DNA from 3 places in the Pseudoalteromonas sp. BZK2 genome. Region 2 is predicted to be linked to each of the others. Evidence: predicted binding sites of a transcription regulator. Region 2 holds the regulator's gene; each other region holds the start of a gene.
The links. The regulator sigma-54, encoded in region 2, starts transcription at its own class of promoters, with help from an activator protein. The targets are predictions, from matches to a motif close to GTTGGCACGNNNNTNGNNT.

Region 1: a site for sigma-54 is predicted at 4,091-4,109, ahead of fliE (flagellar hook-basal body complex protein FliE). Genes of this name have one in related genera too.
Region 3: a site for sigma-54 is predicted at 1,510-1,528, ahead of flgB (flagellar basal body rod protein FlgB). Genes of this name have one in related genera too.

The regions. Positions count from the first base shown of each region.
Region 1 is NZ_JACSOG010000013.1:38,863-49,569, forward strand. Features, by position in the region: gene BIZ38_RS09735 (sigma-54 dependent transcriptional regulator) at 1-717, shown strand, start outside; gene BIZ38_RS09740 (DNA-3-methyladenine glycosylase I) at 751-1,338, opposite strand; gene BIZ38_RS09745 (sensor histidine kinase) at 1,466-2,578, shown strand; gene BIZ38_RS09750 (sigma-54-dependent transcriptional regulator) at 2,575-3,978, shown strand; gene fliE (flagellar hook-basal body complex protein FliE) at 4,148-4,480, shown strand; gene fliF (flagellar basal-body MS-ring/collar protein FliF) at 4,501-6,216, shown strand; gene fliG (flagellar motor switch protein FliG) at 6,209-7,249, shown strand; gene fliH (flagellar assembly protein FliH) at 7,253-8,071, shown strand; gene fliI (flagellar protein export ATPase FliI) at 8,089-9,423, shown strand; gene fliJ (flagellar export protein FliJ) at 9,423-9,878, shown strand; gene BIZ38_RS09785 (flagellar hook-length control protein FliK) at 9,991-10,707, shown strand, end outside.
Region 2 is NZ_JACSOG010000041.1:11,552-22,258, forward strand. Features, by position in the region: gene BIZ38_RS18790 (EAL domain-containing protein) at 1-191, shown strand, start outside; gene BIZ38_RS18795 (YgiQ family radical SAM protein) at 313-2,490, shown strand; gene mgtE (magnesium transporter) at 2,568-3,926, opposite strand; gene BIZ38_RS18805 (HPr family phosphocarrier protein) at 4,138-4,410, opposite strand; gene rapZ (RNase adapter RapZ) at 4,424-5,269, opposite strand; gene ptsN (PTS IIA-like nitrogen regulatory protein PtsN) at 5,270-5,722, opposite strand; gene hpf (ribosome hibernation promoting factor) at 5,726-6,013, opposite strand; gene BIZ38_RS18825 (RNA polymerase factor sigma-54) at 6,040-7,536, opposite strand; gene lptB (LPS export ABC transporter ATP-binding protein) at 7,643-8,368, opposite strand; gene lptA (lipopolysaccharide transport periplasmic protein LptA) at 8,365-8,886, opposite strand; gene lptC (LPS export ABC transporter periplasmic protein LptC) at 8,876-9,430, opposite strand; gene kdsC (3-deoxy-manno-octulosonate-8-phosphatase KdsC) at 9,427-9,978, opposite strand; gene BIZ38_RS18850 (KpsF/GutQ family sugar-phosphate isomerase) at 9,982-10,707, opposite strand, start outside.
Region 3 is NZ_JACSOG010000013.1:1,234-11,940, forward strand. Features, by position in the region: gene BIZ38_RS09550 (chemotaxis protein) at 1-575, shown strand, start outside; gene BIZ38_RS09555 (CheR family methyltransferase) at 597-1,427, shown strand; gene flgB (flagellar basal body rod protein FlgB) at 1,563-1,973, shown strand; gene flgC (flagellar basal body rod protein FlgC) at 1,976-2,407, shown strand; gene BIZ38_RS09570 (flagellar hook assembly protein FlgD) at 2,421-3,104, shown strand; gene flgE (flagellar hook protein FlgE) at 3,156-4,523, shown strand; gene BIZ38_RS09580 (flagellar basal body rod protein FlgF) at 4,684-5,448, shown strand; gene flgG (flagellar basal-body rod protein FlgG) at 5,470-6,258, shown strand; gene flgH (flagellar basal body L-ring protein FlgH) at 6,274-6,957, shown strand; gene BIZ38_RS09595 (flagellar basal body P-ring protein FlgI) at 6,970-8,064, shown strand; gene flgJ (flagellar assembly peptidoglycan hydrolase FlgJ) at 8,259-9,227, shown strand; gene flgK (flagellar hook-associated protein FlgK) at 9,241-10,707, shown strand, end outside.

The DNA of each region.
Region 1 (10,707 bases), on a different contig from region 2:
CTGCGTGTGTTGCAAGAGCGTAGCTATGAGCGAGTAGGGGGTACTAAGCCTATTCAAGCTGATGTACGAATTATTGCTGCGACTCACCGTAATCTTGAAGAAATGATTGAACAGGGCGACTTCCGTGAAGACCTTTTTTATCGTTTAAACGTGTTTCCAATTGAAAACCCTTCGCTAAGTGAGCGTGCCGACGACATTCCTCTACTTCTAAAAGAGCTAATGCGTCGTGTGAACGAGCAAAGTGGCACAACGGCCAAATTCACTGAGCGTGCGATTCAAAGCTTAAAAGAGCATGCGTGGCCGGGGAATATTCGTGAGCTTGCTAACTTAGTTGAGCGCATGGTGATCATGTTCCCAGACAAAGTGGTTGATGTACCAGACCTACCAGCTAAATATCGTTATATTGAAGTTGAGGCTTATGAGCCTGAGTACCCTGAAGAGTTGATGGAGCGAGATGCTTTCAACGATATTTTCAGTACCGGCTTTAGTGATTATGATGAGGAAGAGCTTGATACCCCAGCAACAACGGCTGACTCAGGTTTATTACCAGATGAAGGAATTGAGCTCAAAGAATACCTAGCTGAGCTAGAAATCAGCTTAATCAGCCAAGCATTAGAGCGCTACGATTATGTTGTTGCACGTGCAGCAGAAATTTTAGGTGTTCGCCGCACCACACTGGTCGAAAAAATGAAGAAATATAACCTAACGCGCGATTAAGCCGCGTTAGGTTTCTTCCTCGGTTTTATCTCTTTAATATTCACTAATTATCTCAGCTTTTCTAAAGCAATCATTGCTATGGTCATTTACCATGCCACAGGCCTGCATGTGGGCATACACCGTCGTCGGGCCTAAAAACTTAAAGCCGCGCTTTTTTAAATCTTTGGCGAATGCTGTAGAGGCTTCAGTAATAGCCGGGTAATCCTCTAATTTATCAAGATTGTTTACCAATGGTTTGCCACCAACAAACTGCCATTGGTAATTTGAGAAACTGCCAAACTCTTTTTGAATCTCAATAAAACGTTGCGCGTTATTGATAGTGGCGGCGATTTTAGCGCGATTACGAATAATACCTTCAAACTGCATTAAACTTTCGACGTCGTCTTCGGTCATTCTGGCAACATCTTCAACAACAAAGTTTTTAAAGGCACTGCGATAGCCATCACGCTTTTTAAGTATGGTATACCAACTCAGTCCCGCTTGTGCTGACTCTAAGGTTATAAATTCAAATAAGCGGTGATCATCATATAGTGGCACCCCCCATTCTTGGTCATGATAGGCCACATAATCTTCTTTGCTGGTATCGAGCCATGGGCAACGACAATGGTGTTCTTTTTGCATTATTCCCTCGCGATTGTCATTTTTTTGTCAGTGTTGTTTTGTCTTTAATTTATTGAAATAAAACAAAAATAAATTTGGTACGGATTGTGCATTTAGCTAGGTAGACACGATTTTTTGAGTATCGATTATGGCCTTAGCAAATGTCCTAAAACCACAATTTATCACAGCCAAACAATATAACCCATGCTTACAACAAGAAGAGTATGTGGGTGAATTGAGTGAGCTGCGCCAACAAGCCAGTTGGTTAGGTCATTTGGTTGATACCATGCCTGCGGGTGTGGTGGTTTTGGATGGCCGAGGTATGATCGCAAAAGCCAATCAAATCGCCATTGATATGCTAGGAGAACCCCTTGAAGGTGAAAAGTGGTTTAGCGTTATTCAACGCTCATTTCGACCAAAGCAAGACGATGGCCATGAAGTATCACTTAGAGATGGGCGTTTAATTAAGCTTGATATTACTGCGCTTACTCCAGAGCCTGGGCAGTTAATTTTAATGACAGATTTAACTGAAACCAGGCGCTTACAAAAGCGGGTAGCACATATGCAGCGCTTAAGTGCGCTTGGCAAAATGGTCGCCTCGCTTGCTCATCAGGTTAGAACACCGTTATCAGCAGCCATGTTGTATGCCGCAAACTTAGGCTCAAAGCGATTGCCAGAAAGCTCGCGTGGCAACTTTCATACAAAGTTAATGTCGCGTTTAAAAGATTTAGAAACCCAAGTGAACGACATGCTGCTATTTGCCAAAAGTGGTGAGCAACAAGTGGTCGAAAGTGTTTCAATGCAGCAATTACTTAATGAAGTAAAAGCCGGTGCTGATGCTATGGTTGCGCAAAATAACAGTGAACTTAGCGTGAACTTGCCTGAGCCAGATATTGAAATTATGGGTAATAAAACGGCTCTGGCGAGTGCTATTCAAAACCTGATCCACAACAGTATTCAAATTATTGGCTCTGAGGCTGTGGTAACCCTGAGTGCCGAACGTGACGAAAGTAGCGAAAACTGTGTTCGTATCAGTGTCAGTGATAATGGCCCGGGTGTTGATTTACGCCATGTCAACAAATTATTCGAACCTTTTTACACTACCAAAAGCCAGGGCACGGGGCTTGGACTTGCAGTTGTAAGTTCAGTCGCCAATGCGCACCAAGGACGGGTTGAAGTGACAAATAATGCTCATGGGGGAGCATGTTTTAGTTTGATCTTGCCAATTAGTGCAGAACCAATCTCAGCGGAGGCAAAATGAATACTAACTCTATCTTAGTCGTTGAAGACGACGCAGGTTTACGAGAAGCGCTAATCGATACCCTTGAGATGTCGGGTATTGATTGCGTTGCTGCAGATAGCGCTGAACAAGCGATGATCTTGCTTAAGCAAAATAGCTATTCATTGGTTGTTAGTGATGTGCAAATGGGCGCCATGAGTGGCCTTGACCTATTACGTAGCATTAAACTTAATTATCCTGAGCTGCCGGTATTAATGATGACAGCCTATGCCACCATTGATGATGCTGTAGAAGCAATGCGTTTAGGTGCGATTGATTACATGGCAAAACCGTTTGCTCCAGAAGTGCTCCTTAACATGGTGAGTCGTTATCTACCTGAAAAGGAAAAAGAAACCGATGGCCCAATCGTTGCCGATCCATCGAGTATTAAGCTATTAGAGCTCGCGAGCAAAGTTGCCCGCTCAGATGCCAGTGTCATGGTACTCGGCCCAAGTGGCTCGGGTAAAGAAGTGTTGGCTCGTTTTATCCACGATAAATCAAATCGTAGCGATGCCCCCTTTGTGGCTATTAACTGCGCTGCTATTCCTGAAAACATGCTTGAAGCAACCTTATTCGGTTACGAAAAAGGGGCGTTTACCGGCGCTATTCAAGCATGTCCGGGTAAGTTTGAACAAGCTCAAGGTGGCACCATCTTACTTGATGAAATCACTGAGATGGATTTAGGCTTACAAGCAAAATTACTGCGTGTACTTCAAGAGCGCGAAGTAGAGCGCTTAGGCGGTCGTAAAACCATAGAGCTTGATGTTCGCGTACTTGCTACAAGTAACCGAGATTTGAAAGAAGCGGTGAGCGAAAATCTATTTAGGGAAGATTTATATTATCGCTTAAATGTATTCCCGCTAATGTGGAAACCATTAGCCGAGCGTCCTGGTGACATTGTTGTATTGGCAGAGCATTTACTAGAGCGTCATTGCCTGAAAAGTAAAGAGCCTATAGCTCAACTAAGTGAGGATGCGAAACAAAAGCTGCTATCGCATGCTTGGCCAGGTAACGTACGAGAGCTCGATAACGTTATTCAACGGGCGTTGATATTATGCGATGGTAATAGTATTCATCAAGATGATGTCTTTATTGAAGAGTTGCTTACGGCGGATATCAAGCCAGTCGCTACGCCACCACACAACGCACCAGTTTATCAAGAACAGCCTGTTGAAGTTAATCTAGATACCGTACCGCAAGTGAGTGAGCAGGGTAATTATAAAGACGAGCTGAAAGACAAAGAGCATCGTATTATTTTAGAAACCTTAGCGCGCTGTAATGGTAAGCGTAAAGAGGTTGCAGAAACCTTAGGTATCAGTCCGCGCACGTTACGTTATAAACTGGCGCAAATGCGAGACTTGGGTATCGCCTTACCTGCATAAACTCCTTCCAAAAGTTAGTCAAACAAGCTCGCATTTTTGTGAGCTTGTTTGCTGTCAAAACTCTGACAAGTAAATTTATTGAGTTAAGTTGTTGAAAATATTTATTTTATTTTATGGCACGGTTTGTGCTTTATCAGTGCATAAGTAAACTGCATTGTCAGAGAGTATTATGAAAGTTCAAAACAGCGCATTATTTCAAGAAATGCAATCTATGGCTTCAGAAGTTGGTCGTAGTAACTCAATTAATAATTTACCAACACAAACTCAGCCAACTTCATCGGCACAGTTTGGTGATTTACTTACCAATGCACTTGATACAGTGAATGGTTTACAACAAGAAGCAAAACAAAAGGTAACCGCGCTTGAAATGGGCGATCGCAGTGTTTCACTTGCGGACGTAATGATTGCTTCGCAAAAGTCATCAGTTGCCTTTGAAGCGACGGTACAGGTTCGCAATAAACTTGTTGAAGCTTATAAAGAAATTATGAACATGCCTGTGTAACTAGGTAGTGGAGAATTATTGTGGCGCAATCTAATCAATCAACTGATCTAGCCTTAGCAGGCGGCGGTATCGATGCAACCGATACTGACGATCAACAAGAGCAAAAGTCAGGCTACCTAAGTGCCTTAAATGGTGTAGACGTTTTACGCCAGGCTACTTTAGTGATTGCTTTAGCAATCTGTTTGGCTATCGCAATTTTTATTATTATTTGGGCTCGTCAGCCTGATATGCGTCCGCTTGGCAAAATGCCAACGGAAGAGCTTATTCAAACGCTGGACTTTTTAGATGCTCAAAAGATTGATTACGAACTTGATGGTAACGTCATCTCTGTTGAAGAAGGTGAATACCAAAACATCAAATTATTGATGGCTCGTGAAGGCCTAGAGCAAGCGCCAAGCTCAGGTACTGACATCATCATGCAAGACATGGGGTTTGGTGTAAGCCAACGCCTTGAACGTGAACGTTTAAAACATGGTCGTGAGCAACAGCTTGCACGTACCATAGAAGAGCTAAAAAATGTTACTCGCGCCAAAGTACTTTTAGCTATTCCAAAAGAAAACGTATTTGCTCGTCGTGAAAAACAACCTTCAGCGACGGTAGTACTCACCTTAAAACGCGGCCGTACGCTTGATGGTGAAGAAGTTGACTCAGTAGTTGATATTGTTGCCTCAGCAGTCCAAGGTTTATCGCCAGAGCGCGTAACTGTGACTGATCAAAATGGTCGTTTACTGAATTCAGGTTCACAAAACTCACTTGCTGCTCGCTCTCGAAAAGAGTATGAAATTGAGCGTAAGCGTGAAGAAGAATACTTAAATAAAATCGATAGCATCCTTATTCCAGTTGTAGGTTTAGGTAACTACACAGCGCAAGTCGACTTAAATATGGATTTTAGTGCAGTCGAAGAAACACAAAAACGTTATAACCCAGACTTACCCGCTGTGCGCAGTGAAACCACGTTCGAAGAAAACAACATTGGTGGTCTTGCTGTGGGCATTCCAGGTGCGCTAACGAATCAGCCGCCAGTTAACTCTAATATTCCTGAGGTCGCTGGCCAAGGTAGTGCAGGCTCAGCAACGAACCCAAGTCGTTCGCATAAAGAAGCAACACGTAACTACGAACTTGATACCACAATTTCGCATAAGCGCCAGCAAACCGGTGTTATCCGCCGCATCAGTGTGTCAGTTGCCGTTGATTATGTACCACAAGTAGGTGAAAACGGTGAAACAACTATGGTTCCTCGCTCTGTCGAAGCATTGTCAAATATTCGTCGCTTACTACAAGGTGGTGTTGGGTTTGATATGCAACGCGGTGATGCACTTGAAGTCGTCACAGTGCCATTTGTAAGACAAGATACAGGTGAAGCGATTGAAGTTCCACTTTGGGAGCAAGATTGGTTCATGAAGATGCTACGCTTAGCATTAGGTGCACTGGTTATCATCGTACTTATTGTCTTTGTTGTAAGACCTATGCTGAAACGTCTAATTTACCCAGACGATACACTAGAAGAATATGATGAAGATGCATTAAGTGCAGGTGTAGATATTGGTGATAGCACGCTAGATATGCTAAATAAAGACTTTGACTCTGCTGCTGTAGGATTCTCAAGTGATGGTACACTACAGCTGCCAGACTTACATGGCGATGAAGATTTACTCAAAGCAGTTCGTGCATTGGTTGCAAATGAACCAGAACTGTCTTCTCAAGTAGTGAAAGCGTGGTTAACAGAAGATGACTGATCAAGAACAAAAACAATTACCACCGGCGTTTGATGTTGATAAATTAGACGGTGTTGATAAGGCGGCAATCTTATTGCTGAGCTTATCAGAAGAAGATGCTGCGCAAATCCTTAAGCACTTAGAGCCAAAGCAAGTGCAAAAAGTGGGTATGGCAATGGCCGCACTAGATGATTTATCGCAAGCGAAAATTAGCGCAGTCCATAATTTGTTTATTGAGCAAATTCAAAGCTTCAGTACCATTGGCTTCCAGTCTGAAGACTTTATTAAAAAAGCCCTTACAGCAGCGCTTGGTGAAGACAAGGCTGCCAGCCTTATTGACCAAATTGTTATGGGCTCAGGGGCGAAAGGTCTTGATTCATTGAAGTGGATGGACTCAAAGCAAGTGGCGAATATCATTCGCAACGAGCACCCGCAAATTCAAACCATTGTTTTATCTTATTTAGAGCCAGAGCAATCAGCGGAAATCTTGTCGCAATTCCCAGAAAAAGTGCGTTTAGATTTAACCATGCGTATTGCAAACCTTGAAGAAGTTCAACCAGCAGCATTGCAAGAGTTGAATGAAATCATGGAGAAACAGTTCGCAGGTCAAGCTGGTGCGCAAGCTGCGAAAATGGGTGGCTTGAAAGCGGCCGCTGATATCATGAACTACCTAGATACCAATGTTGAAGGTCAGTTAATGGATTCAATCCGTGAACACGATGAAGAGATGTCACAGCAAATCCAAGACCTTATGTTTGTCTTTGAGAACTTAATGGATGTTGAAGACCGTGGTATTCAAGCAATTCTTCGTGAAGTACAGCAAGATGTATTAATGAAAGCAATTAAAGGTACTGACGAAGCATTAAAAGAGAAGATTTTGGGCAATATGTCAAAACGTGCCGCTGAATTACTCGCAGATGATCTTGAGGCAATGGGCCCTGTTCGTATTAGCGAAGTAGAAGCGGCACAGAAAGAAATTCTTTCTACGGCACGACGTTTAGCTGACTCAGGCGAAATTATGCTTGGTGGCGGTGGTGGTGAGGAGTTCCTGTAAGCCATGAGTAAGTCTTCATTTCATACAGGACGCCCAGTGCATGCCAGTGAAGCTGCCGATGAATTATTGGAAAACTGGCCAATTCCTGAAGTGACGCAAGATACAACAAAGCTCGCTGGACGCTCAACGGCGTATGGCACGCCTTTAGCTGACTTATATCGTAAAGAGCAGCAAAAGCAGCAGGCCGAAGAGCAGCCAGAAGAGCCTGAAATTCCGTCATTGACCATGGCTGAACTTGAAAAAATCCGTCAAGATGCCTATGAAGAAGGACTAAAGCAAGGTCATGAACAAGGCTATATAGATGGTTTTGAAAAAGGCGCGCATGAGGGGAAAGAAGCTGGTTTTAAAGAAGGAGTTGAGCTTGGTAAGGAGCAGGGCCAAGAAGAAATTAAGCCTATTTTAGAAGAGCAGCTCACCAACTTAAGAAGCTTACTTGATAGCCTTTCTCAACCATTATCTAAAGTCGATGAAAGTGCCGAAAAGCAGTTAGTGCAAATAGCTGTTATGTTAACTGAAGTCTTAGTTTACCAAGAAATTAAAACCTCACCTGAAGTCATTTTACATGCTTTGAAGCAAGCTATTGATGCGTTAGGTGAAGAGCAAGCGAAAGTACGTATTCACTTACATCCTGATGATATTACTTTAATTACCGAAAGTTATGGCGAACAAACTATCGCAGATAACCATTGGCAGTTAGTTGCAGAACCGACTTTAGAACGTGGTGGCTGCGAAATTAAAACCCCGCAATCATCCCTTGATATGACGATAAAAACTCGCGTCAAAGAAACGTTGGAAAACTTTTTGCATAGCAGTGGTATCTAACACTTTTTAGGCTCATTATGAGTGCTCAATCAATGACTCTTAGCGAACGCTTACAGCGCTATGAAAAACATATCAAGGCTCCAAAACCGGCTGTTGCCGGTATTCTGACGCGTGTTGTTGGTTTAACGCTAGAAGCAAAAGGGCTTAGAGCACCTATTGGTAGTCAATGTAAAATTGAAACCATTAACGGCTTTGTTGATGCTGAAGTTGTTGGCTTTAATGACCAAACACTGTACTTAATGCCAAATGATCACATCTCTGGCGTACTACCAGGTGCGCGAGTTATCCCAAAAGTAAACGAAACAGGATTGCCTGTAGGCATGAGCTTGCTTGGCCGCGTAGTAGATGGCCTTGGTCGGCCACTTGATGGCTTAGGTGCTATTAATGCTGAGCATCACTTAAAGTTTGCGCAAAACGCAATTAACCCGCTGGCAAGACGACCAATCAGTCAACCTATGGATGTAGGTGTACGAGCCATCAACTCCGTTATTACCGTGGGTCAAGGCCAGCGTATGGGTCTGTTTGCAGGCTCTGGTGTTGGTAAATCAGTGCTACTAGGTATGATGACTCGTGGTTCTGAAGCAGATGTAATCGTGGTTGGCCTTGTGGGTGAACGTGGTCGTGAGGTAAAAGAATTCATTGAAGAAATTTTAGGAGTCGAAGGGCGTAAGCGCTCAGTGGTAGTTGCAGCCCCTGCGGATGCGTCACCATTAATGCGTTTAAAAGGCTGTGAAAGTGCAGTGACCATTGCGGAATACTTTCGCGATCAAGGACTTAACGTGTTGTTATTACTTGACTCGGTTACCCGTTATGCCATGGCACAACGTGAAATTGCCTTAGCGGTTGGTGAGCCTCCGGCTACGAAAGGTTATCCGCCTTCAGTATTTGCTAAATTACCTGCGCTGGTGGAGCGTGCCGGTAATGGTGGTGAAGGGCAAGGTGCCATTACTGCGTTTTTTACTGTACTTAGTGAGGGCGATGATATGCAAGACCCAATTGCTGACTCTGCCCGCGCTATTTTAGATGGCCACATTGTTTTATCTCGAGATTTAGCCGACAGTGGTCACTATCCGGCTATTGATATTGAAAAGTCGATTTCTCGTGTAATGCCGCAGGTTGTATCTGAAGCGCATATGCAACAAGCGCGTGTGCTCAAGCAAGTGTATTCAATGTATCAACAAAACAAAGATATGATCACCTTAGGGGCGTACCAAAAAGGCACCGATCCTATGCTCGACCAAGCAATTAATATGATGCCGCGAGTCAATCAATTCCTTCAACAAGGTATGAAAGATGTGATCAGTTATGATGAAGGTCTGCAAGGTCTAGCGCAGTTATTAGGGCAAGGTTAATGGCTAAAAGTAAACTTGATTTATTGTTAAAGCTTGAGAGCGATAAAGAAGAGTCTTTACGCATGGATTATTTAAAAGCACAGCAGCACTTACAAAGTAATCAACAAAAACTGCAAGGGCTTAATAACTTTCGTTTAGAGTATTCTCAGCAGTTACATTTGAAAGGACGCTCTGGTTTGTCTAGTGCTGGCTTCAGCCAATATCATGCTTTTATTGCAAAAATTGAAGAAGCGATACGCCAGCAAGCAAGTACAGTGAATACCGCAAAACAAGTTGTGACACAGCGAAAAGCACTGTGGTTAAAGCAACAAGTGAAAGCAAAAGCAGTAGCGAAGTTAATCGAAAAGCAAGCTGAAAAACAAGCGATGCAAGTGGCAAAAGCAGAACAAAAAATGCTGGATGAATTTGCTGCAAATCAGTTTTATCAGCGTCAACTTAAAAATGCACTTCTTTAAAATACTTCCTTTTTAGGCATGTTAATTGCATTTACCTAACCAGTAGCATTAATTTTGGCACTTGCGGCGGCAAATTGCCTCATTACTTTAGATGACTAGGTTTAGGTGAATTATGGCGATCAGTGATATCAATTTGCAGGTTAAAACTGAGCAAGGTACTGGTTTTTCAGGCAAAGACTCAGAGTCTAACAACAAAGCATCGGGCTTAAGTTTTTTAACTTCACTGACAGAAGCAAGTGAAGCGGCAAACGCGCAAGCAAAAAGTGATGCAGATGCTGACTCAGTTGATGAACCTAAAGCTATCAGTACATCTGAAGAACCTAAATCAGATGCAAAACCAGGTGATGAGAATACAGCGACTGATGCTAAAGCTGCAACTGCTCCCACATCTACAGATCAGCAGCCTAAAACAAGTCCAGATATTCATAATGAAGCTGTAACTAAAGAGCAAAGCGATGAACTTGCACTTGTAGAAGGTGAAGATAACTCACTGCTTTCGCAAATTAATGCGGCTCAAGCTATGAGTACACGTGTTAATAAATTGATTGAAAATAATGACTTTAGCCCTGTAGTTGTTGATAAAAAACCAACCCCAATCGATACCATTACACCTGTAATACCTTCACCTATGACAGACGTTGCGCAAACCGATGATTCAAAAGTCGCAGCAGAAGGTGACAACTCAATCGCAAGTTTATTACATAAGTCTAAAGTTGCGACAGCGGTAGATAGCCAACTAAAAGCGATTGGTGATTTACCGCCAAAAGATAGCGTGACCCCTATTGTTGATGGCCCATTAACAGACAAAGAAAAGCAGGGTGTTTCAGCT
Region 2 (10,707 bases):
GTCAGGCGATTGCTGCATTAATTATTTCTCTTGGCGCAAGGTTAGGCTTAAAAACCATTGCAGAAGGGGTTGAAACACAAGCGCAAGCAGATTATTTAGCTCAGCTTGGCTGTGATGAAGTGCAAGGCTTCATGTACGCTAAGCCTATGCCAGAAAAAGAGTTAATTACTTACCTGCAAGCTAAGCAATAGCCAGTTCCAGTCAGTGCATACAAATTAAACAGCGCCCTCCAATCTGAAGGGCGTTTTGTTTTCTATAATAATCTATAAGACTGAGGTATAATTCGCCCCTTTTGTTAGCAGAGTACACTTTATGAGCGCATTAAAAGCCGAGCGAGGCCTGTTTTCTTACCCTAAGTATTGGGCTGAATGCTATGGCACGGCGCCATTTTTACCAACCACTCGTGCAGAAATGGACGCGTTAGGCTGGGATAGCTGTGACGTGATCATTGTCAGTGGTGATGCGTATGTAGATCACCCAAGTTTCGGTATGGCTGTGATAGGGCGTATGCTTGAGTCACAGGGTTTTCGTGTGGGTATAATTGCACAACCTGATTGGAACTCAAAAGATGCCTTTATGGCGTTAGGTAAGCCTAACTTATTCTTTGGTGTTACAGCGGGTAATATGGACTCGATGATCAACCGTTATACTGCTGAAAAGCGTATGCGTCATGATGATGCTTATACGCCGGGTAACATAGGCGGTAAACGTCCTGACCGTGCGGTAGTTGTATACAGCCAACGCTGTCGCGAAGCTTATAAAGATGTGCCGTTGATCATTGGTGGTATTGAGGCGAGTTTACGCCGTATTGCTCATTATGATTATTGGCAAGAAAAAGTACGCCGTAGTGTATTGTTTGATGCTAAAGCTGACATTTTAATTTACGGTAACGCTGAGCGCCCACTTGTTGAAGTTGCCCACCGTATTGCTGCGGGTGAGTCGGTTGAGACAATTCAAGATATTCGTGGTACTGCGGTTATTCGTAAAGAACCATTACCGGGTTGGCGCGGTAGTGACTCAACTGCAATTGATAAAATCGGTAAGATTGATCCAATTCCAAACCCGTATGGCGCAGATGATGTGGGTTGTAGTAAGTCTGAATTTAAGCAAGCGGGGATCGATTTAAGTGCCGAGGCGGCTAAACCAATCACGATTCAGCCTGCTCGCCCTAAGCCATGGGAAAAGACCTACGTTAAGCTGCCTGCGTATGAGCAAGTAAGTGTGAATAAACCGCTTTATGCTCACGCCTCGCGTATTTTGCACCAAGAAACAAACCCAGGTTGTGCGCGTGCGTTATTTCAACGCCATGGCGACCGCTCTATTTGGGTAAATCCGCCTGCATTTCCGCTTGAAACTGAAGAAATGGATGGCGTATTTGGTTTGCCATATCAGCGTATTCCGCACCCAAGCTACGGCGATGAAAAAATCCCAGCTTATGAAATGATTAAAACCTCGGTGAACATCATGCGAGGCTGCTTTGGTGGTTGTTCTTTCTGTTCAATAACAGAACATGAAGGACGTATTATTCAAAGCCGTTCTGAGCAATCAATTATTGATGAAATTGAGCAAATTCGTGACAGAGTACCGGGCTTCACTGGGGTTATTTCTGACTTAGGCGGACCGACCGCGAATATGTATAAGTTGCGCTGTAAGAGCAAAAAGGCAGAGAGCACGTGTCGTCGTTTATCATGTGTTTATCCTGATATCTGTAAGCACATGGACACGGATCACACCCCAACGATTGAGCTTTATAAAAAAGCTCGAGATGTAAAAGGTGTGAAGAAAATCTTGATCGCGTCTGGCGTACGTTATGACTTAGCCGTAGAAGACCCTCGCTACGTAAAAGAGTTGGTTACCCATCACGTAGGCGGGTACTTAAAAATTGCGCCTGAGCACACTGAAGATGGTCCATTATCTAAGATGATGAAGCCGGGCATGGGAGCTTACGATAAGTTTAAAGAGCTATTTGATAAATACTCAAAAGAAGCGGGTAAAAAGCAGTATTTGATCCCGTATTTTATTTCTGCTCACCCAGGAACGAAAGACGAAGACATGGTGAATATGGCGCTATGGTTAAAGGCTCATGACTTTAAGCTTGATCAAGTACAAAACTTTTATCCATCGCCGATGGCCAATGCAACCACAATTTATCACACTGAGATGAACTCGCTGCGCAATATTAAGAACAATACTGAGCAAGTGCCTGTTCCAAAAGGCGCACGCCAGCGTCGCTTACACAAAGCGATTTTACGATACCACGATCCTGCTGGTTGGCCGATGATCCGTGAAGCACTAAGAAAAATGGGCAAAGCGAATTTAATTGGTAAAGGGCCGAATTGTTTGGTTCCTGAAGAAGGTCGAAACGAGAAAACTGCTAAAGGTAAGGGCGGTAAAGGCCGTGCAGCTCTGACTCGTCATACCGGTTTTAGCCAGTTTAAAAAGGCCAATACCAAACCTAGAGTAGGTAAAAATAAGCAGCGTGCAAAGTAAAAGATATAAATACGGCCCATAAAGGGCCGTTTTTATTTATACCAATTTGCTTAATTAAGTATTATTGTGAATTGGTATCAGATCAATAGCCAGGTTGCGGTGCCTAAAAAGGCAAAGATACCGACAATATCCGTTACTGTTGTCAGTACCACACTGCCGGCGAGGGCAGGGTCAATTTTCATTTTCTTAAGAATTAATGGAATGCTTGCACCTGCAATACCTGCGGCAACAAGGTTCATAAACATTGCAAAGGCCAGCACTGCGCCGAGCTTAAAGTCCCATTGCCATAGGGCAACCACACCAGCAATTAATATCGACCAAATAATACCATTCAGTGCGCCAATCGCCAGCTCTTTGAGTAATAAGAAGCGTTGGTTGGTTTGGTTGATATGGCCAACCGCTATACCACGAATAACCAGGGTTAAGGTTTGGCTACCTGCAACGCCACCCATTGAAGGTACGATACCATTGAGTACCGCTAAAATAGGTAAGATTGCTAAGGTGTTTTCGAAAAAGCTTGCCACAATTGCTGCTAGCAATGCGGTTAATAAGTTAACCCCAAGCCAAATAGAGCGACGCTGCGAGCTTTTGAGTACTGGCGCAAAGGTATCTTCTTCGTCGTCAAGACCAGCAAGGCTTAGCATGCTGTGTTCAGCATCTTCACGGATTACGTCAACGATATCATCGATGGTAATACGACCAAGCAAGTGAGCGTTATCATCTACAACAGGGGCTGAAATCCAGTTGTGACGCTCGAACAGTTGCGCTACATCACTTTCATCCATAGAGATTAGGATTGACTCACAGTCTTCATCCATTAAATCACGAACAATTTTATCTGAAGGACTGGTCAGCAATGTAGTTAATGAAAGCGCGCCTAAAAAGCAGTTATGCTTATCAACTACATATAAGTCATCGGTACCCTCTGGTAGCTCACCTCGTAAGCGTAAATAGCGCAGTACAACATCGAGAGTAACGTCAGGACGAATGGTTACCGTATCGCTGTTCATCAGGGCACCGGCTGAGCGCTCTTGATAAGAAAGCGCTTGAGTTGCCCTTTCTCTATCTTGCGAGTCCATCGCGCTAACAACGTCTTGATATACGGTATCAGGAAGACTACGTAAAACCTCACCTAAGTCATCGTCGTCCATATCTTCTGTAGCAGCAGCAATGTGCTCAGGCTCCATCTGGGCAATAATGCCAAGACGTACATCTTCAGAGAGTTCTTCTAGAACATCACCACGGACATCTGGGTCAACCAGCTGCCAAAGCATACGACGAATTTTATGGGGAGAAGACTCAAGTAAAAGGGCTGTATCACAAGGTGCCGTTTTGGCTAACATGCCGCGCACTTGAACAAATTGACCACTATTGAGTGACTTGGTCACTTGTTTGAGTTGTTGTAGTGGGTAATCTTGTTCAAAGGCTTCTGGCATTGGCGTCCTTACAACTGAAAAAAGTTTAAATAGGCTATGCAAATACAGCATAGTTGCTTTGTAGTGTATTTGCAGAGATATCGTCGCACTGCGATAAATTTATTAAGAGTTTTGTAATTTAGAAAAGCGAGCGATATAAAAGTAGGATATTTAAAGGGAATTTTAAATATCCGAAGTAAGTTTACCGTAAACCTTGAAGTCTTAGCAAATGCTATTCTTGCTCGTGAAAGCGTTGCGCAATTAATTCGCCGATTGCCGTTAATGCAGCGTCAGCGTCAGGACCTTCGCATACAACACGAACCTCTTTTCCTTGACTACTTTCAAGGAGCATTAACGCTAACACGCTGTCGCCTTCAGCTTCTTTCTCATCTTGAAAAAGTGTAATTTTGGCATCAAATTGCAGTGCTAGTTGCGCTAAAACAGTCGCAGCGCGAGCATGTAAGCCAAGTTTGTTTTGAATTAAAAAGGTATCTTCAGCGTGCATTGTTGGTGCCTAGTTAGATATCTTGTTCGCGGTGGCGAATTTTTACATTAGCATGAGTTTTAGAAAAGCTTTCACCAATTGTTTGCGCTAAGTAAACAGAACGGTGTTGGCCTCCTGTACAACCAATTGCAATGGTTAGGTAACTGCGGTTGTTGCGCTCTAGATGTGGCAACCAAGTCTGTACAAAGGTTTGAATCTGCCAAGTGAATTTTTGCACTATGCTGTGGCTAGCTAAATAATCCCTGACAGGCTGATCGAGGCCGGTTAGTGGCTTTAAATCAGGCTCCCAGTGTGGGTTCGGTAAAAAGCGTGCATCAAAAACGTAGTCAGCTTCTTTTGGAATGCCATGCTTAAAACCAAACGACATAAACGTAATAATCAGTTTTTTATCTTTCTTACCTAAAATCTTTTCACGAATTGATTCTGCTAACTGATGAACACTCAAATCAGTGGTATCAATCATAAAGTCAGCGCGGGTGATCAGCACATCAAGCAAGATTTTTTCTTGTTTAATGGCAAGATCAAGCGGTAAAGAATCAATCGATAATGGATGCAAACGGCGAGTTTCAGAAAAACGCTTAATTAGGGTTTGATCATCACTATCTAGGTAGAATAGTGTTGGGTTTGCAAAACCTGGCAGGTACTCAAGAATATCATTAAACTCTTGCTGCTCTTTCGGTAAGTTACGTACGTCGATACTGACGGCAATTTTGTCATAATTATCAGAAACACTTCGCACGAGCGAGGGCAATAGGTTGACAGGAATATTATCAACACAGTAGTAGCCTAAGTCTTCAAGAACTCGTAAAGCGACCGATTTCCCCGAGCCTGAGCGACCGCTGATAATTATTAATTCCATTTATGCCTCTGATGCAATTACTTGAAATAGTTGCTGATCGCTTGTAGCACTTCGCAACTGTTTACAAAAATCTTTATCTTTAAGTCTATCAGCAATTGTTGACAAGGTCTTCAAGTGCAACTGGCAATCGCCATCTGGTACGATGAGTGCCACAAAAATATCAACGGGACGATTGTCTATCGCATCAAAATTGATGGGAGATTCACTGACAATAATAAATGCATGAGGTTCATCAGCACCACTCATTCGACCGTGGGGAATAGCTATTCCTCGGCCGATACCTGTACTACCTAACTTTTCCCTGTTCAGAAAAGCATCTAGGATATCTTGTTGAGATAAATGAGGAAACTGCTGGTGAGCTAACTCGCTAATATACTCAAGAATTCTTTTTTTGCTATTAAAAAGGACCGCAGCTTTGCTGCAGTCCTGATTAGTAAGTGAACTAAGTTTCATAATTTAATGTCGAGCTAATTTCTCTTTATGCTTAATGACTTGGCGATCAAGTTTATCGATCAATGAGTCAATTGCTGCGTACATATCTTGATGTTCTGTAGAAGCGAACAACTCGCCTCCGTTTACATGTAAAGTTGCTTCTGCTTTTTGGCTTAATTTTTCTACATCTAAAATGACATGAACATTATTAATATGATCAAAATGCCTTTCTAGTTTTGCGAACTTAGTGTTTACATAGTCTCTTAATGAATCAGTGACTTCTACGTGACGACCAGTTAAATTTAGTTGCATAAGCATTTTCCTTCTATGTAAAACGTCTAAATCAGACTTTTACGCTGATTAGACGGAGGTATTGCTAGAGACTCACGATATTTTGCAATTGTACGTCTAGCTACTTTAATTCCTTGCTCAGCCAATATATCTGCAATTTTGCTATCACTCAATGGTTTAACCGAGTTTTCTGCAGCAACTAACTTCTTGATTAAAGCGCGAATTGCTGTAGAAGAACACTCACCACCATTTTCGGTGCTGACATGGCTTGAGAAGAAATATTTCAACTCAAAAATTCCCCTTGGGGTATGCATATATTTTTGTGTTGTAACCCGAGAAATCGTCGATTCATGCATTTCGACCATTTCAGCGACATCGTTTAGCACCATTGGCTTCATTGCTTCTGGGCCATGTTCAAAGAAAGCTTGCTGTTGTTGCACGATACAGTTGGTCACTTTTAGTAAAGTATCGTTACGGCTTTCTAAGCTCTTAATAAACCACTTTGCTTCTTGTAAGTGAGAACGAATAAATTGGCTGTCGCTACTTGATTTAACAGAGCGAGACATCGCTGCATATTGGCTATTCACTCTAATTTTTGGCATACAATCTGGGTTTAACTCGACTACCCAGCGGCCTTTCACTTTTTTCACTGATACATCGGGTATGACGTACTCAGATTCTTCGCGTACTATGCTATCCGCAGGCTTAGGATTTAAGCTGTGAATGAGCGTCATCACTTCTTTAAGCTCGTTTTCTTTAAGCTTAGTCTTTTTCATTAAAGTGCGATAGTCGCGACTTGCTAATAATTCGATATGCTCAGATAAAACCATTTTAGTTTCAGCTAAATATGGCGTATTGGCATCGAATTGACGAAGTTGTATACACAGGCACTCTTGTAAACTTCGCGCGCCGATACCAACTGGATCGAATAACTGTATTCTTTTTAAGACAGCTTCAACTTCATCAAGTTCGATTTCTTCTTCATCATTATTTTGATTAAAGCTTTCGACAATATCTTCGCAGCTAACCGTTAAAATACCTGAGTCATCGATAGCTTCAACGATGGCAACGGCAATCGCTTCATCGGTAGGACTAAATGGTGTGAGCTGTAGTTGCCACATTAAATATTCTTGCAGTGTTTCTGTTGAAGCACCTTGGTAAATAGACTCGTCTTCAGGCATTGGCCCAGACGATGTTGATGGGGCGGCACTCATGTACTCATCCCACGTAACATCCATAGCTAAGTCATCGCTAACCGTATCCTTACTCAGAGCATCACTGCTTTCTTGCTCGAATTCGCTAGGTGCTTCGTCGGCAGACGCGCTGACTTGTACATCGTCAGACTCCGCTTTTTGCTCATTCTTACCGATGCTTTCTTCGTTGTAATCCGCTTCTTCCACTTCAAGCAGAGGATTACTATCAAGCGCTTCTTGAATTTCTTGCTGGAGATCCAATGTACTGAGCTGCAACAAGCGAATGGCTTGTTGCAGTTGTGGAGTCATTGTAAGTTGCTGGCCCATGCGCAGCTGTAATGATTGCCTCATGTATCCCTAACAATCCTTTTTAAGTTATCGGTAACGGTGAAGACACTGTTATCGATTTATTGTCATTGTATAAGTCTAGCAGATGCTCTAGTCGGTGGCGTAATGGTTACAGCCTGAATTGCTCGCCTAGATAAACATCACGTACAGTTTGGTCAGCTAATACGTGCTCAGGTGTCCCTGATGCAATTAGCTCCCCATGAGAAACAATGTAGGCTTTTTCACAAACATCAAGGGTTTCTCGAACATTATGGTCAGTAATAAGTACACCAATACCACGATTTTTTAGGTGCTCAATAATTTTCTTTATATCTAACACCGAAATAGGATCAACACCAGCAAAAGGCTCATCTAAAAGGATAAATTTAGGATTAGCGGCTAATGCACGTGCAATTTCAACGCGGCGTCGTTCACCACCTGACAGTGCCATACCTTGGCTATCGCGAATATGTTGAATGCTAAATTCATCTAATAAGTTGTTAAGCGTCTCTTCGCGCGTTGTTTTGTTAAGATCTTTGCGGGTCTCTAATATGGCCATCAAGTTTTGGTAAACTGTTAATTTTCGAAAAATAGACGACTCTTGTGGTAGATAACCAATACCTAAGCGCGCACGGCTGTGCATTGGCAAAAGCGTGATATCGTTATCATCGATGCTTATTTTTCCTTTGTCGCTTGGTACGAGGCCTACAATCATATAGAAGGTCGTTGTTTTACCTGCACCATTTGGCCCTAACAAGCCAACAATACTGCCCGCTTCAACTTCAAGACCGACATTTTTAACCACTTGGCGGCCTTTGTAGCTTTTAGCTAAAAGCTCTGCTTTTAATGTGCTCATGGTTGGCCTTTATCGTCTTTTTTATTTTCTACAGGCACTAAAATAGTGTGTACACGATCTGTTGAGTTTTCGTCTTTTTCTGCGCTGATCAGCTGTTGAGCCATATCATAGGTAATGCTTTTTGCCGTTACTTTTTGACCCGCTTGAGTGACTTCAGCTTCGCCATTGAGTGTTAAGAAGCGTTTCGCAACATCATAACGAACTTCTTCGGCGCTGGCGCTCATCACGGTACCATCAGCTTGCTTTTCTTCGAAGTAAGCTGGTTTGCCTGTAGCGATAATTAATTCGACTGTACCTTCGGTGTCACCGCCATGTGCCTCAAGTCGCTCTGCTGTAATGCGACGATCACCATGCACGATCTCTACGTTACCTTCGAATATGCCAACGCCATCTTTTAGTTTACCGATTTGGCGATCTGAGCTAATGCTAATTTGAGCGCCTGTTTGCTCGGCAGCTGCGCCCGAAAAGGCAATCAATAAGCTTGGGATCAGGAGTAATTTCTTCAGTTTATTGGTCATAGTATATGGTTCGTGTATGGTTAGTTAACTCAACAATTTCGGCTTTTAAATCGGCTTTTAAGCCTTTACCGGTAATTTGTAAATTCGGTCCTGTTAGTGTTACAGGTTGCTTTGAAAACATCGTCATTTTATCAATGTCGACATTAATATTTTCTGCTTTTATATCTTCGATCATACCGTTATGGGTTAAGTTTTTAGCAACTACATCCCCTTCAAAAATCAGCTGATCATTTTCGTATAAAGTAGCTTCTTTGGCTCTTACTTGCCAAACTTGCTGATCGCTATAAATAGTAAAAATAGGTTGTTCAAAAAAGGTAAACCCTAATTGTTGATACAACTCCATTTTTGCAGCTGCCACTTTATGACTAATTTTACCTTGCTCGTCATAAGCTGTTTGCTTTAGAGCAACGGCAGTGTAATCAGGCGTTGCGATGATCTCGTCTTCACTAGTTATTGTATCAGTTGACTGGTTAAAGTACGGGTACCATAACCACACCATGCAACAGACAAAAACAATACTCAGTAAAATACGGGCTATATTCATGCGCTGGTTCCATCGCTAGTTAACGGCTTGCCGTTTTCTAACATCAGTAAATCAGTTAATTCACGCACGGCTCCAAAGCCACCCGGTAATAATGTGGTGTAATGAGCCAGCTTCTTGATAAGCGGGTGTGCATCGTTTACTGCGACAGCAAAGCCAACTTTTTCCATAACTGGTAAGTCTGGACCATCATCACCAATATAGGCAATCTGTTCATCTGTCAGCCCCAGTTTATCCTTTAACTCTTGATAAGCAATCAGCTTATCTTCTTGTCCCTGATAAATGTGCTGAACTGTTAGGCTAGTCATTCGCTGCTGAACTATTTGTGAATGGCGGCCAGTAATCACTGCCACTTCAAAGCCACTATTAATGAGTGCTTTAATACCAAAACCATCTTTAGTATTGAATGCTTTAAGCTCTTCGCCATTATTACCCAAATAAATTCGACCATCAGAAAAAACACCATCAATATCACAGATTAATAGTTTTATTTTTTGAGCACGCTGACTCACATCAGGGCTCAGGGGCTGGTATAGTTCGGCGAATGTCATTGCTTAGAGAACTCCTGCTTTTAATAAGTCTTGCATATTAAGGGCACCAATTGGTGTGTTGCTTTGATCCACCACAATTAAACCATTAATACGTTTATGCTCCATAATATTTAAAGCTTCAGCCGCAAGCATGTCAGGGCGAGCCGTCGTGCATGAGCGGGTCATCACTTGGCTAATTGCCGTGTTATGGATATCAATGCGCTGTTCTAAAATACGGCGTAAGTCACCATCAGTGAATAACCCGGCTAACTTTTCATCTGCACCAATCACTGCGGTCATACCAAGGCCTTTGGCTGACATTTCAATCAATGCATCTTTGATGCTTTGGATTTCGCTAACGATTGGCGTTGCGTCGCCTGCGTGCATCACATCATCTAATGTAAGTAATAAACGTTTACCTAAGCTGCCACCCGGGTGCGAAAGTGCAAAATCGTCGGCAGTGAAACCTCGGGTTTCTAGTAGCGCAACCGCCATTGCATCGCCCATAACCAAGGTTGCAGTGGTGCTTGCCGTTGGGGCAAGGCCTAACGGACACGCTTCTTGGCTAACTTTGATGCACACATGAACATCAGACAGTTTTGCCATTGTTGAGTCTGGGTTGCCTGTTAATGAAATCATTTTTGCGCCAATGCGCTTAATAACAGGGATAATACTGAGTACTTCGCTGGTCTCACCTGAATTTGAAATACACATCACCACATCGTCGCGGGTGATCATTCCTAAATCACC
Region 3 (10,707 bases), on a different contig from region 2:
TAATGCCACCACCTTCGGGAGCTGGACGTTATTCTTACCTAACAGCAGTCACAGAAATAGAAAACGAACTGGTTGAGATTTTGGATGTTGAAAAGATCCTAAATGAAATCTGCCCAGTGAACACTGAAGTTAGCGCAGATGTTGTTGGTGAAGGTGAGTTCCAGAAAGATTTAGGTGAAAGAATCGTCTTTATTGCTGATGACTCTGCTGTCGCGAGAAATCAAGTAAAACGAGCGCTTGAGCCACTTGGTGTACAAACTGAGCTTGCTAAAAATGGCAAAGAGGCCTTACTAAGACTAAGAGAAATAGCTCAACTTGATTGCCAGAACGATATTACTGAGCGAGTTGGCTTATTAATTTCAGATGTTGAAATGCCAGAAATGGATGGCTATACCTTAACCGCCGAGATAAAGGCCGATCCAAAATTATCACCTTTGCATGTGATCTTACATACTTCTTTAAGTGGTGTATTCAACCAAGCAATGATTGAGAAAGTGGGAGCTGACGATTTTATTGCTAAATTTAACCCAGATGAACTAGCGACTGCTGTAAAAAAATGGGTTCATTGTGATTAATAGTTTATAGGTGGTATTACTTTGGAAAATAAGCATTTACAACAAAGCGAATACGATCAATTTCGCTCTTTTTTAGAGCAACAATGCGGCATTGTGCTTGGCGATAATAAACTTTATTTAGTTAAAAGCCGTCTCGCTCCACTTATGGCGCGTTTTAATGTCGAGTCTTTATCGCAGTTGGTAAGTAAAACACTGAGTCCTCATGAGAGGCAGCTTCGTGCCGCTGTGGTTGATGCAATGACAACCAATGAAACGCTTTGGTTTCGTGACCAGTATCCGTTTGAGTTATTGAAAACGAAATTATTTCCTGAGCTTAAAGATGTGCGTAGACCATTAAAAATATGGTCAGCGGCAAGTTCATCAGGACAAGAGCCGTATTCAATTGCCATGTCGGTTGCCGAGTTTCAGTCAAAAAACCCAGGTGTATTAAAGATGGGGGCGCAAATAATCGGCACTGATATCTCTAATACCATGCTTGATATGTGCAAAAACGCTGAGTATGACTCGCTAGCGCTTGCGCGTGGTTTGTCGATGGAACGCCGTCAAAAGTTCTTTAAAGACAGCGGCAATGGAATGGCTCAAGTCATTGACCCTATACGTAAAATGGTCAGCTTTAGACACCTTAACTTACTGGATTCATACGCTTTAATGGGCAAGTTTGACATTATATTTTGCCGTAACGTGCTCATTTACTTCTCACCAGAGGTAAAAGCTAAAATTATCTCGCAATTTGCTCAAGCCCTAAACCCTAAAGGTTACCTCTTTTTAGGTGCGTCAGAATCAATGGCGGGCTTAAGTGATAGCTTTGAGATGGTTCGTTGTAATCCAGGCATCATCTACCAGAAAAAGTAAACCTTTCTTAGCAACCTAGCTCTTAGGTTGCTAAATTTATCTATTATTCAATATCTTACGTAAGTAAAATATCCCCTTCATTATTGGCTTAGCTTTTGCATTAATCACTCTAGAGTCAATTTTTTGGAGATGGTTATGGCTATCAGTTTTGATAAAGCATTTGGTGTTCACCCCCATGCAATGTTGATCCGTTCACAACGCGCTGAGTTATTAGCGACCAATATCGCTAATGCTGATACGCCGGGCTATAAAGCGAAAGACATTGATTTTGCCTCGGCATTAAAAGCGGCAAAAAGCAACCAACAAGGCGGCAATAGCATGGTAAGAACCGATGCTAAACATATTGCCGGAGGCAGTCGTTTTGTTGGCGGTGCAGAAATGTTTCGTACGCCAAATCAAGCAGATACAGGCGATGGTAACTCTGTAGATATACAAGTGGAACGAAACTTGTATGTACAGAACTCATTAGAGTATCAGGCAAGCCTGCAATTTATGAGTAGTAAAATTAAAGGCCTTAAAAAAGCCCTCGGTAGTCAAGGAGCTTAATCATGAGTTTATATAATGTTTTTGATATTTCAGGCACGGGTATGAGTGCACAAAATGTGCGCTTAAATACCACAGCGAGTAATATTTCGAATGCAAACACGATTAGCTCTAGCCAAGACCAGACATACCGAGCGCGCCATCCTGTTTTTGCTGCAGAGTTGACCAAAGCGTCAGCATCGCAAAGCAATCCTCAGGGCTCTTCTGTAGGCGTTAAAGTTTTAGGTATTGTAGAGAGCGATAAGCCGCTACAAATTGAATATAACCCGAATCACCCAAGTGCGGATGAAAATGGTTATATCTACAAACCTAACGTTAATGTTGTAGAAGAAATGGCAAATATGATTTCTGCCTCTCGCTCTTACCAAACAAATGTGCAAGTTGCTGATGCAGCTAAGCAAATGTTAAGTAAAACACTGTTGTTAGGACAACGGTAATCGAGGATAAGTTATGAGTAACGACATCAGCTCTGCATCATCATCCTATATGGATAGCTTGCGTTGGAATCAAAGCAATACGCAAACAACTGAGGAAGACAACAACACACTTTCTCAGGAAGATTTCTTTTCGTTGTTAACACAGCAGTTGTCGTTCCAGGATCCGAGTAACCCTGCTGATAATGATCAAATGATCGCGCAGATGACGAACTTTACTATGGCTGAAGGTATTTCAAACTTAAACGAGAAGTTTGACTCACTGACTGCATCAATGACATCAAATTCTGCGTTACAGGCTTCCACTTTGGTTGGTAAGCAAGCGTTATTAGAGTCTGACACCATTGACTTTGACGGTGAAAACCTTGCTAAAGGGTCGGTGGTTGCTGAGACAGCCGTTGAATCTTTAACGCTAAGAATAACAGATTCTTCAGGTCAGTTAGTACGAACCATTGAATTAGGTTCTCAGTCTGCGGGCGCACTGCGTTTTGAGTGGGATGGTAAAGATAACGATGGCAATGTGCTCCCTGAAGGCGAGTATGACATCAGTGCTGAAGGCTTTGTAAATGGAGACTACAGCAGTATGCCTATGGCGACCTTTAAGAATATTGAAAGTGTCAATATTAATGGCGCAAGCGGCATTATCGTAAATACAAAAGAGGGTGCGGTTAGGCTAACTGATATAGCTGAAATCGCATAAGTATAAAAGGTTTGGGTTAGCTTAGGCTAAGAGATAGGTTAGAGGTGAGTTATGAGCTTCAATATTGCATTAACAGGCTTAGCAGCCGCACAAAAAGATTTAGACGTAACAGCAAATAATATTGCTAACGTTAACACTACGGGCTTTAAAGAGTCTCGTGCAGAGTTCGCTGATGTATACGCATCATCAGTATTTAGTTCTGGTAAAACAAAAAATGGTGACGGTGTAAGAACAACAATGGTGGCACAACAATTCCACCAAGGTTCACTCTCTTTCACAAATAACTCACTTGATTTAGCAATTACTGGTGAAGGTTATTTCGCAATGGCGAATGACTTAGGTGCACAAGATTTTACTTACACGCGTGCTGGTGCGTTCAAACTTAATAAAGATAACTTTATTGTGGATGCGAGCGGTAATTACTTACAAGGTTTCCCTGTTGATGAAGCAACCGGTGACACAACCTCTGTAAGCTTAAGTACATCTTCTGCGCTACAAATTCCAGATGCATCAGGTTCACCACGTGCAACCACGAATGTCTATTCGTCATTTAACCTTGATTCACGTGCCTCTGCGCCAACTGTGACACCATTCGATCCAGAAACAAGTGCAACTTATAACAGCTCTACATCGACAACGGTGTATGACTCATTAGGTGAACCGCATATTCTACAGTTCTTCTTTGTGAAAACTGATTCTACAGTGACTGGTAATGAAAATGAGTGGGAAGTATACGCTACATTAGATGAAAAGCCATTTGATGCAACAGGTGTTGAGCAAACCACAACACCTTATACACCATTATCAACGTTTCAGTTTGATGCCAGTGGCTTACCACAAAGTACAGATGGTACAGCGAATACTGATACAACATTTAATCCATTAACGTTACCGAGTGGTTTAGGTGCTGCGACAGGCCTTTCTGATTTACTTTCGAATGGTGCAAGTTTCCCTGATGATGTGACTATTAACTGGCGTGATGAAGCGGCAACAGCAAATAAAGTTCCAACTCAATACGCAAGTAACTTTGAAGTAAAAGCATTAGAGCAAGATGGTGCGACTGTAGGTCGTCTATCAGGAATTGATATCGGTTCTGACGGTAAAATTGTTGCGTCATACAGTAATGGAGATACGTCGTTCCTAGGTCAAGTTGCTATGGTACGCTTCTCAAATTCACAGGGCTTGCAACAAGTTGGTGATACATCTTGGAAGAAGAGTTTAACGTCAGGTGAGCCGATTGCGGGTGAACCAGGTTCAGGTACTCTAGGTTCAATTAACTCATCAGCGCTTGAGCAATCAAACGTTAACTTAACCAATGAACTTGTTGACTTAATTAGTGCTCAGCGTAACTTCCAAGCAAATTCACGTGCGCTTGAGGTTAACTCAACACTACAACAAAACATCCTACAGATCCGTTAATCTTAACGGTTCTAAGCTTAATCCGACACGAAGGCTGCTTCCTCTATTGGCAGCCTTTTTTCATTCTTACTATTCATTTTTCTCTTCTATTTTAGCGTCAATTTTACTTTGGCACTTTTATTGCATTTCCTAATTATCGTATTTTTAGTGAGTCAATGTTATGGACAAAATGGTCTACATTGCCATGTCGGGTGCTAAGCAAAGTTTGCGAGGTCTTGAGCTCAAGGCCAACAATCTTGCTAATGCTAACACCACTGGCTTTAAAGCTGATTTTGCACAAGCTCGCTCTATGCAAGCCTTTGGTGAAGGTCTGCCATCTAGGGTGTTTGCAATGCAAGAACGCCCAGGATCTAATATGGAATCGGGTGGTTTTGTTGAAACTGGCCGTGAGCTTGATATCGCGATGAGCGACCGTGGTTGGTTGAGCGTACAAGATGCATCCGGCAATGAGGCGTACACCAAAACTGGCACATTAAACATTACTCCAGATGGCGCATTGATCACCAGCCATGGCCGTCAAGTAATTGGCGAAGGTGGTCCAATCATTTTGCCATTGCCTATTGAAAAAGTTGAGTTTAGTGAAGATGGCGCTATTCAGGTTCGCCCGCAAGGTGCGCCTGCTAACTTTTTGGAAGTGGTTGATCGCTTAAAAGTGATTGAGGCTGATAACACTCAGCTTGAAAAAGGCAATGACGGTTTATTTCGACCAAAAGAAGACATGTTGGTCAATGACCTTTGTGGCTTTTGTGACATTTCACCTAACGTAAAAGTATTGTCGGGAACGCTTGAAATGTCGAACGTAAACCCAGTGCATGAAATGGTCGATATGATCAGCAATCAACGCCAATTTGAATTACAAGTTAAATTGATGAAAACAGCCGAAGAGCTCGATGAGCGTCAAGATCAGCTGTTACGCATTGTTTAAGATGACTGAGAGGGTAGAGTTATGAATCCTGCATTATGGATCAGTAAAACCGGGCTTGACGCCCAGCAAACCGATATTTCGGTGATCTCAAATAATCTCGCGAATGCCAGCACGGTAGGCTACAAAAAAAGCCGCGCCGTATTTGAAGATTTACTATATCAAAACATTAACCAGCCAGGTGGCCGCTCATCGCAAGACACTGAAATGCCGTCAGGCTTAATGCTTGGTGCCGGTGCCAAAGTGGTTGCTAACCAAAAGAACTTTTCACAAGGTAATATGCTTACCACTGAAAATTCATTGGACTGGATGATCTCAGGCCCAGGTTTTTTTGAAGTGCAATTACCAGATGGCAATATTGCCTATTCACGTAATGGTCAATTCACGACTGACGAAGATGGTCGCATTGTAACTTCCGGCGCGGGTTTTCCATTACAGCCAGAAATGAACGTACCAGACGATGCACAATCAATTACTGTTTCACAAGACGGTGAAGTATCAGTGCGTATTTCAGGTCAAGCAGAGAACGTGGTCATCGGTCAGCTCACCATTAGTGATTTTATTAATCCATCGGGTCTTGAGCCTATGGGGCAAAACTTATACACAGAAACCGCTGTGAGTGGCGCACCTGTGCAAGGTAATCCTGGTATCGATGGTTTAGGCACTGTGGTTCAAGGTTCCCTTGAAACCTCTAACGTGAATGTAACGGAAGAGCTTGTTAACTTGATTGAAACGCAACGAATTTATGAAATGAATTCAAAAGTGATTTCAGCTGTTGATGAAATGCTTAGTTACATCAATCAGCAACTTTAATGGGTAGGAGGCAGCATGCGTAATATTATCTTAGTCACATCAGCAGCATTGATGCTGGGTGGTTGTATGACAACGCAAAATCATCATGTGGTTCAGGATGACCCTTACTATGCGCCTATGTATCCGGAACCAAGTACTGAACAAGTGGTACCAACAGGTTCGTTGTTTGATAGTTATTCGGCAAATGACTTGTACTCAGATAAAAAGGCATTACGCGCCGGCGATATCATCACTGTTAAATTGCAAGAGTCTACCCAAGCAACTAAAGCGGCAAAAACTGAAACCGACAAAGAAACAGATGCTAGTTTAGACCCTGTTATTGGGCTTGGCGGAAACCCGGTTAACATTGGTGGCGACAGCATTCAGTTTGGTATTGGCTCAGGGGCATCGTTTAAAGGCGATTCAAAGTCTAACCAATCAAATAGCTTATTTGGTGATATTTCTGTCAATGTGATGCGTGTTTTACCGAATGGGAACTTGGTTATTCGTGGTGAAAAATGGCTCACTTTGAATACTGGTGAAGAATTTATTCGCCTAGAAGGTTTAGTTCGTCCTGAAGATGTGCAAGCAGATAACACGGTAACTTCCAATCGTATTGCTAATGCGCGAATTCAATACTCAGGTAAAGGGCAAATTCAAGAAACGCAAAGTGCAGGTTGGCTGTCTCGTTTCTTTAGTAGTTCGCTTTTCCCATTTTAGAGGAATAAAGTCATGAATGGGTTTAAATACATCATCGCTCTTTGCTTAATTAGCCTGCAGTTTTCTGCACAGGCTGAGCGAGTCAAAGATGTATCTATGGTTGAGGGCGTACGCTCTAACCAATTAGTGGGGTATGGTTTGGTTGTCGGTTTGCCTGGCACAGGTGAACAAAGCCGATTTACTCAACAAAGCTTTAAAGCCATGTTAAATGGTTTTGGTATCACCTTACCAGATAGCTTAAAACCTAAAATCAAAAATGTTGCCGCTGTGGCTGTGCATGCAGAGTTACCGGCATTTAGAAAACCGGGTCAAACCATTGATATTACGGTTTCGTCTATTGGTAGTGCGGGTAGTTTACGTGGTGGTACCTTATTACAAACCTTTTTAAAAGGGGTTGATGGCAATACCTATGCGATTGCACAAGGCAGCTTAGTTGTTGGTGGTCTAGGTGCGGAAGGGGCTGATGGTAGCCGTGTAATTATTAATACACCCACTGTTGGTCGTATTCCAAACGGTGCCATTGTAGAGCGTGCTATTAAGAGCCCGTTTATGCAAGGTGACTATATTACCTTTAATTTAAATCGCCCAGATTTCACAACAGCAAAACGCCTAGAGCAAACGATTAATGATTTGGTGGGGCCTGACAGTGCTCAGGCAATTGATGCAGCGTCAGTGCGAGTGTTAGCACCGCGAGATGCATCTCAACGTGTTGCGTATTTATCTACCCTTGAAAACTTAGAGTTTAAGCCTGCAGACACAGCAGCAAAAATTATTGTTAACTCCCGCACAGGTACAATTGTGATTGGCAAAAATGTGAAGCTACAGCCTGCGGCAATAACTCATGGTGGTTTAACGGTTACGATTGCTGAGCAGCAAAATGTGTCACAGCCAAATGCTTTAAGTGATGGTGAAACTACCGTTACCAATCAAAGTATTATTGATGTGAACGAAGATGATTCACGTGCTTTTGTATTTAATCCAGGTGTTAATCTTGATGATCTCGTACGCGCAATCAATGAGGTGGGGGCCGCACCGGGTGATTTAATGGCAATCCTTGAAGCTTTAAAAGAAGCGGGGGCGATAAACGGGCAACTGGTTATCATTTAAATTAAAACGCGCTGTCGAGCGCGTTTTTTGTTTTAGTGATTCTTAAATCGTTCAGCATATAAACATCAGTCAAAATCTTGGCCCTGAAGTTACTCCATTCCTGTATCAGTTATTAGCCATTCATTTATAAAGTTTTTTATTGGCGCAATTTTTGCATTTTAATTTTCATTATTAACTATTGTGTCAAAAAGCTGATGGATACTAATCATCTCGACAAGCAAAACTTTTTTGATTTAGGCAACTTAGACTCGCTACGTCAAAGTGCTCTAAAAAGTGATGCCTCTAGCGATGCGTCAAAAGAGGCGCTGAAAAAAGCGGCGGCACAATTTGAATCTATCTTCACTCAAATGCTGCTGAAAAGCATGCGTAAAGCAAATGAAGCGTTTGAAGATAAGGATAGCCCATTTAATTCAAGCGGCGTTAAGTTTTTTGAAGAGATGCATGACCAACAGTTATCGGTTGAGCTTTCATCAAACGGCTCGCTAGGCCTAGCTGACTTAATCGTTCAACAACTCTCGCCAGATGGTAAACAGTTTACTCCAGGTTCTGTGCTTATAACGACGGCTGAGTTCGACAGTGATAAGCGCGCAACCGGTGCAACAAGCGACAGTCACAAGATTAAAGCTGAGCCAAACGCTGTTGCAGATACCGCTGCGAACGAGCAAACAGAAAACCGCTTTGAAGATGCTGAGTCTTTCATTAGCTCTGTTTGGGAGCACGCTAAAAATGCGGCTGAGAAAATTGGTTTAAACCCTGCTGTAATGGTTGCTCAAGCAGCACTTGAAACGGGCTGGGGTAAACACATCATCAGTAAAGCTGATGGCACAAGTAGTAACAACTTATTCAATATTAAATCGGATAGGAGCTGGCAAGGTGATAAAGCAAGCAAAGTCACGCTTGAGTTTGAACAAGGTGTGCCAGTTAAAAAGCAAGCAAGTTTTCGCTCTTATCAATCGATTAAAGACAGTGTGAACGACTTTGTGGATTTCTTAAATGAAAATCCACGTTATCAAGAAGCACTTAATAATACCGCAGAGCCTGCAGCCTTTTTAGATTCGTTACAAAAAGCAGGATATGCAACTGATCCAAATTATGCCGATAAAATTAAGCAGGTATTGAAGCGCGTTGAGCTTCAAAGCGTCGCTGCTTCATTGGTACGTTAAGGAGTAGACCCTCATGTCATTTAGCTTATATGACATAGCAAATGCCGGTGTAAGAGCTAACTCTGAGCTTTTACAAACCACCAGTAAAAACATCGCCAACGTTAATACCGAGGGCTATGTGCGTGAGCGTACTGAGTTCACAACCATGATCGATAACCAAGTCGGTCGTGGTGAAACGTATCGCTTACTGAATGAATTTGCACAAAAGCAATTAAATAGAGATACCTCAAATAAAGCATTCTTTGATCAGTTTGTAACTGAAGCAAGCCGAGTAGATAGCTTGTTTTCTGAAGAGTCAAACAGCTTATCAACCAGTATCAACTCGTTTTTTAACAACGTACAAGAAAGCTTAAATCAACCGTCATCAACAGTTGCTCGTTCACTGGTCATGACGGATGCACAAAACTTAATTGATCAAATGGACAGATTGTCGAGCATTGTGGTTGACCAAAAAGCCGTGGTAAATGAGCAGCTAGAAATCTTCTCTGATGAAGCAAATAACTTAATTCAAAGCATCAGCGAACTAAATACCAAGATTGCATCTGTTCATGGCACTGAACGTGAGTCATCGTCGAGTGGTTTGTATAACGAACGTGATAAAGCAATTCGTGACTTATCTGAGCTGATTGATATTGAAACACTCGATGGCAACAACGGCGAAAAACAAGTTTATTTAGGCTCAGGTCAAGCACTTGTCATGCAAAGCGGCACATTTAACCTGTTTTCATTCAGTGGTGACCCTGATCCGAACTTTAAAGAATTAAAACTTGATGTAAACGGTGGCAAAGCCGTGCCGCTTGATGTTGATGTAAGTAAATTGAAAGGCAAAATTGGTGGCTTACTGGCATTTCGTGACGATATTTTAGTGCCAGCGCAAAATCAACTTGGTCAAATGGGCTTAGCGTTAGCCGATGCCTTTAACCAACAAAATAGCTTAGGTATGGACGCCAATGGTGAAATTGGTGGTGATATTTTTGCTATTCCAACGGTTGATGCGTTCGGTTATCAAGCTAATACGGGCACATCAACAATGACGGCAACGGTTGAGCCGGGACTCGGCAGTGAATTGCCTGCTAGTGACTTTGTTGTAACTTATACGAGTGCTTCAACAGTTGAAATCCAGCCTATTGATAATAAAGGTGAGCCGCTAGGTAGTCCTGCTACAGCAAATATCGTGGGGGGGATCATTGATTCTTCAACAATTACACCTGCAGGAAGTGACTCATTTGGTTTACAGCTTAATGTATCGGGTGCTGCGAATACAGGTGACCAATTTATGGTGAAGCTAAATTCACAAGCTGCAACGACCCTCGAGCTTGCAACTGAACGCCCTGAAGATTTAGCGTTAGCATCACCTATTCGAACTGCTACTGATATTAATAACACCAGTGATGCAAGTATTTCTGCTGGTACAGTTTCAGATATTGATAACTCAACGGGTATTACCGTGGGGCCACCTCCTAGCTTGGCGAATGGCGAT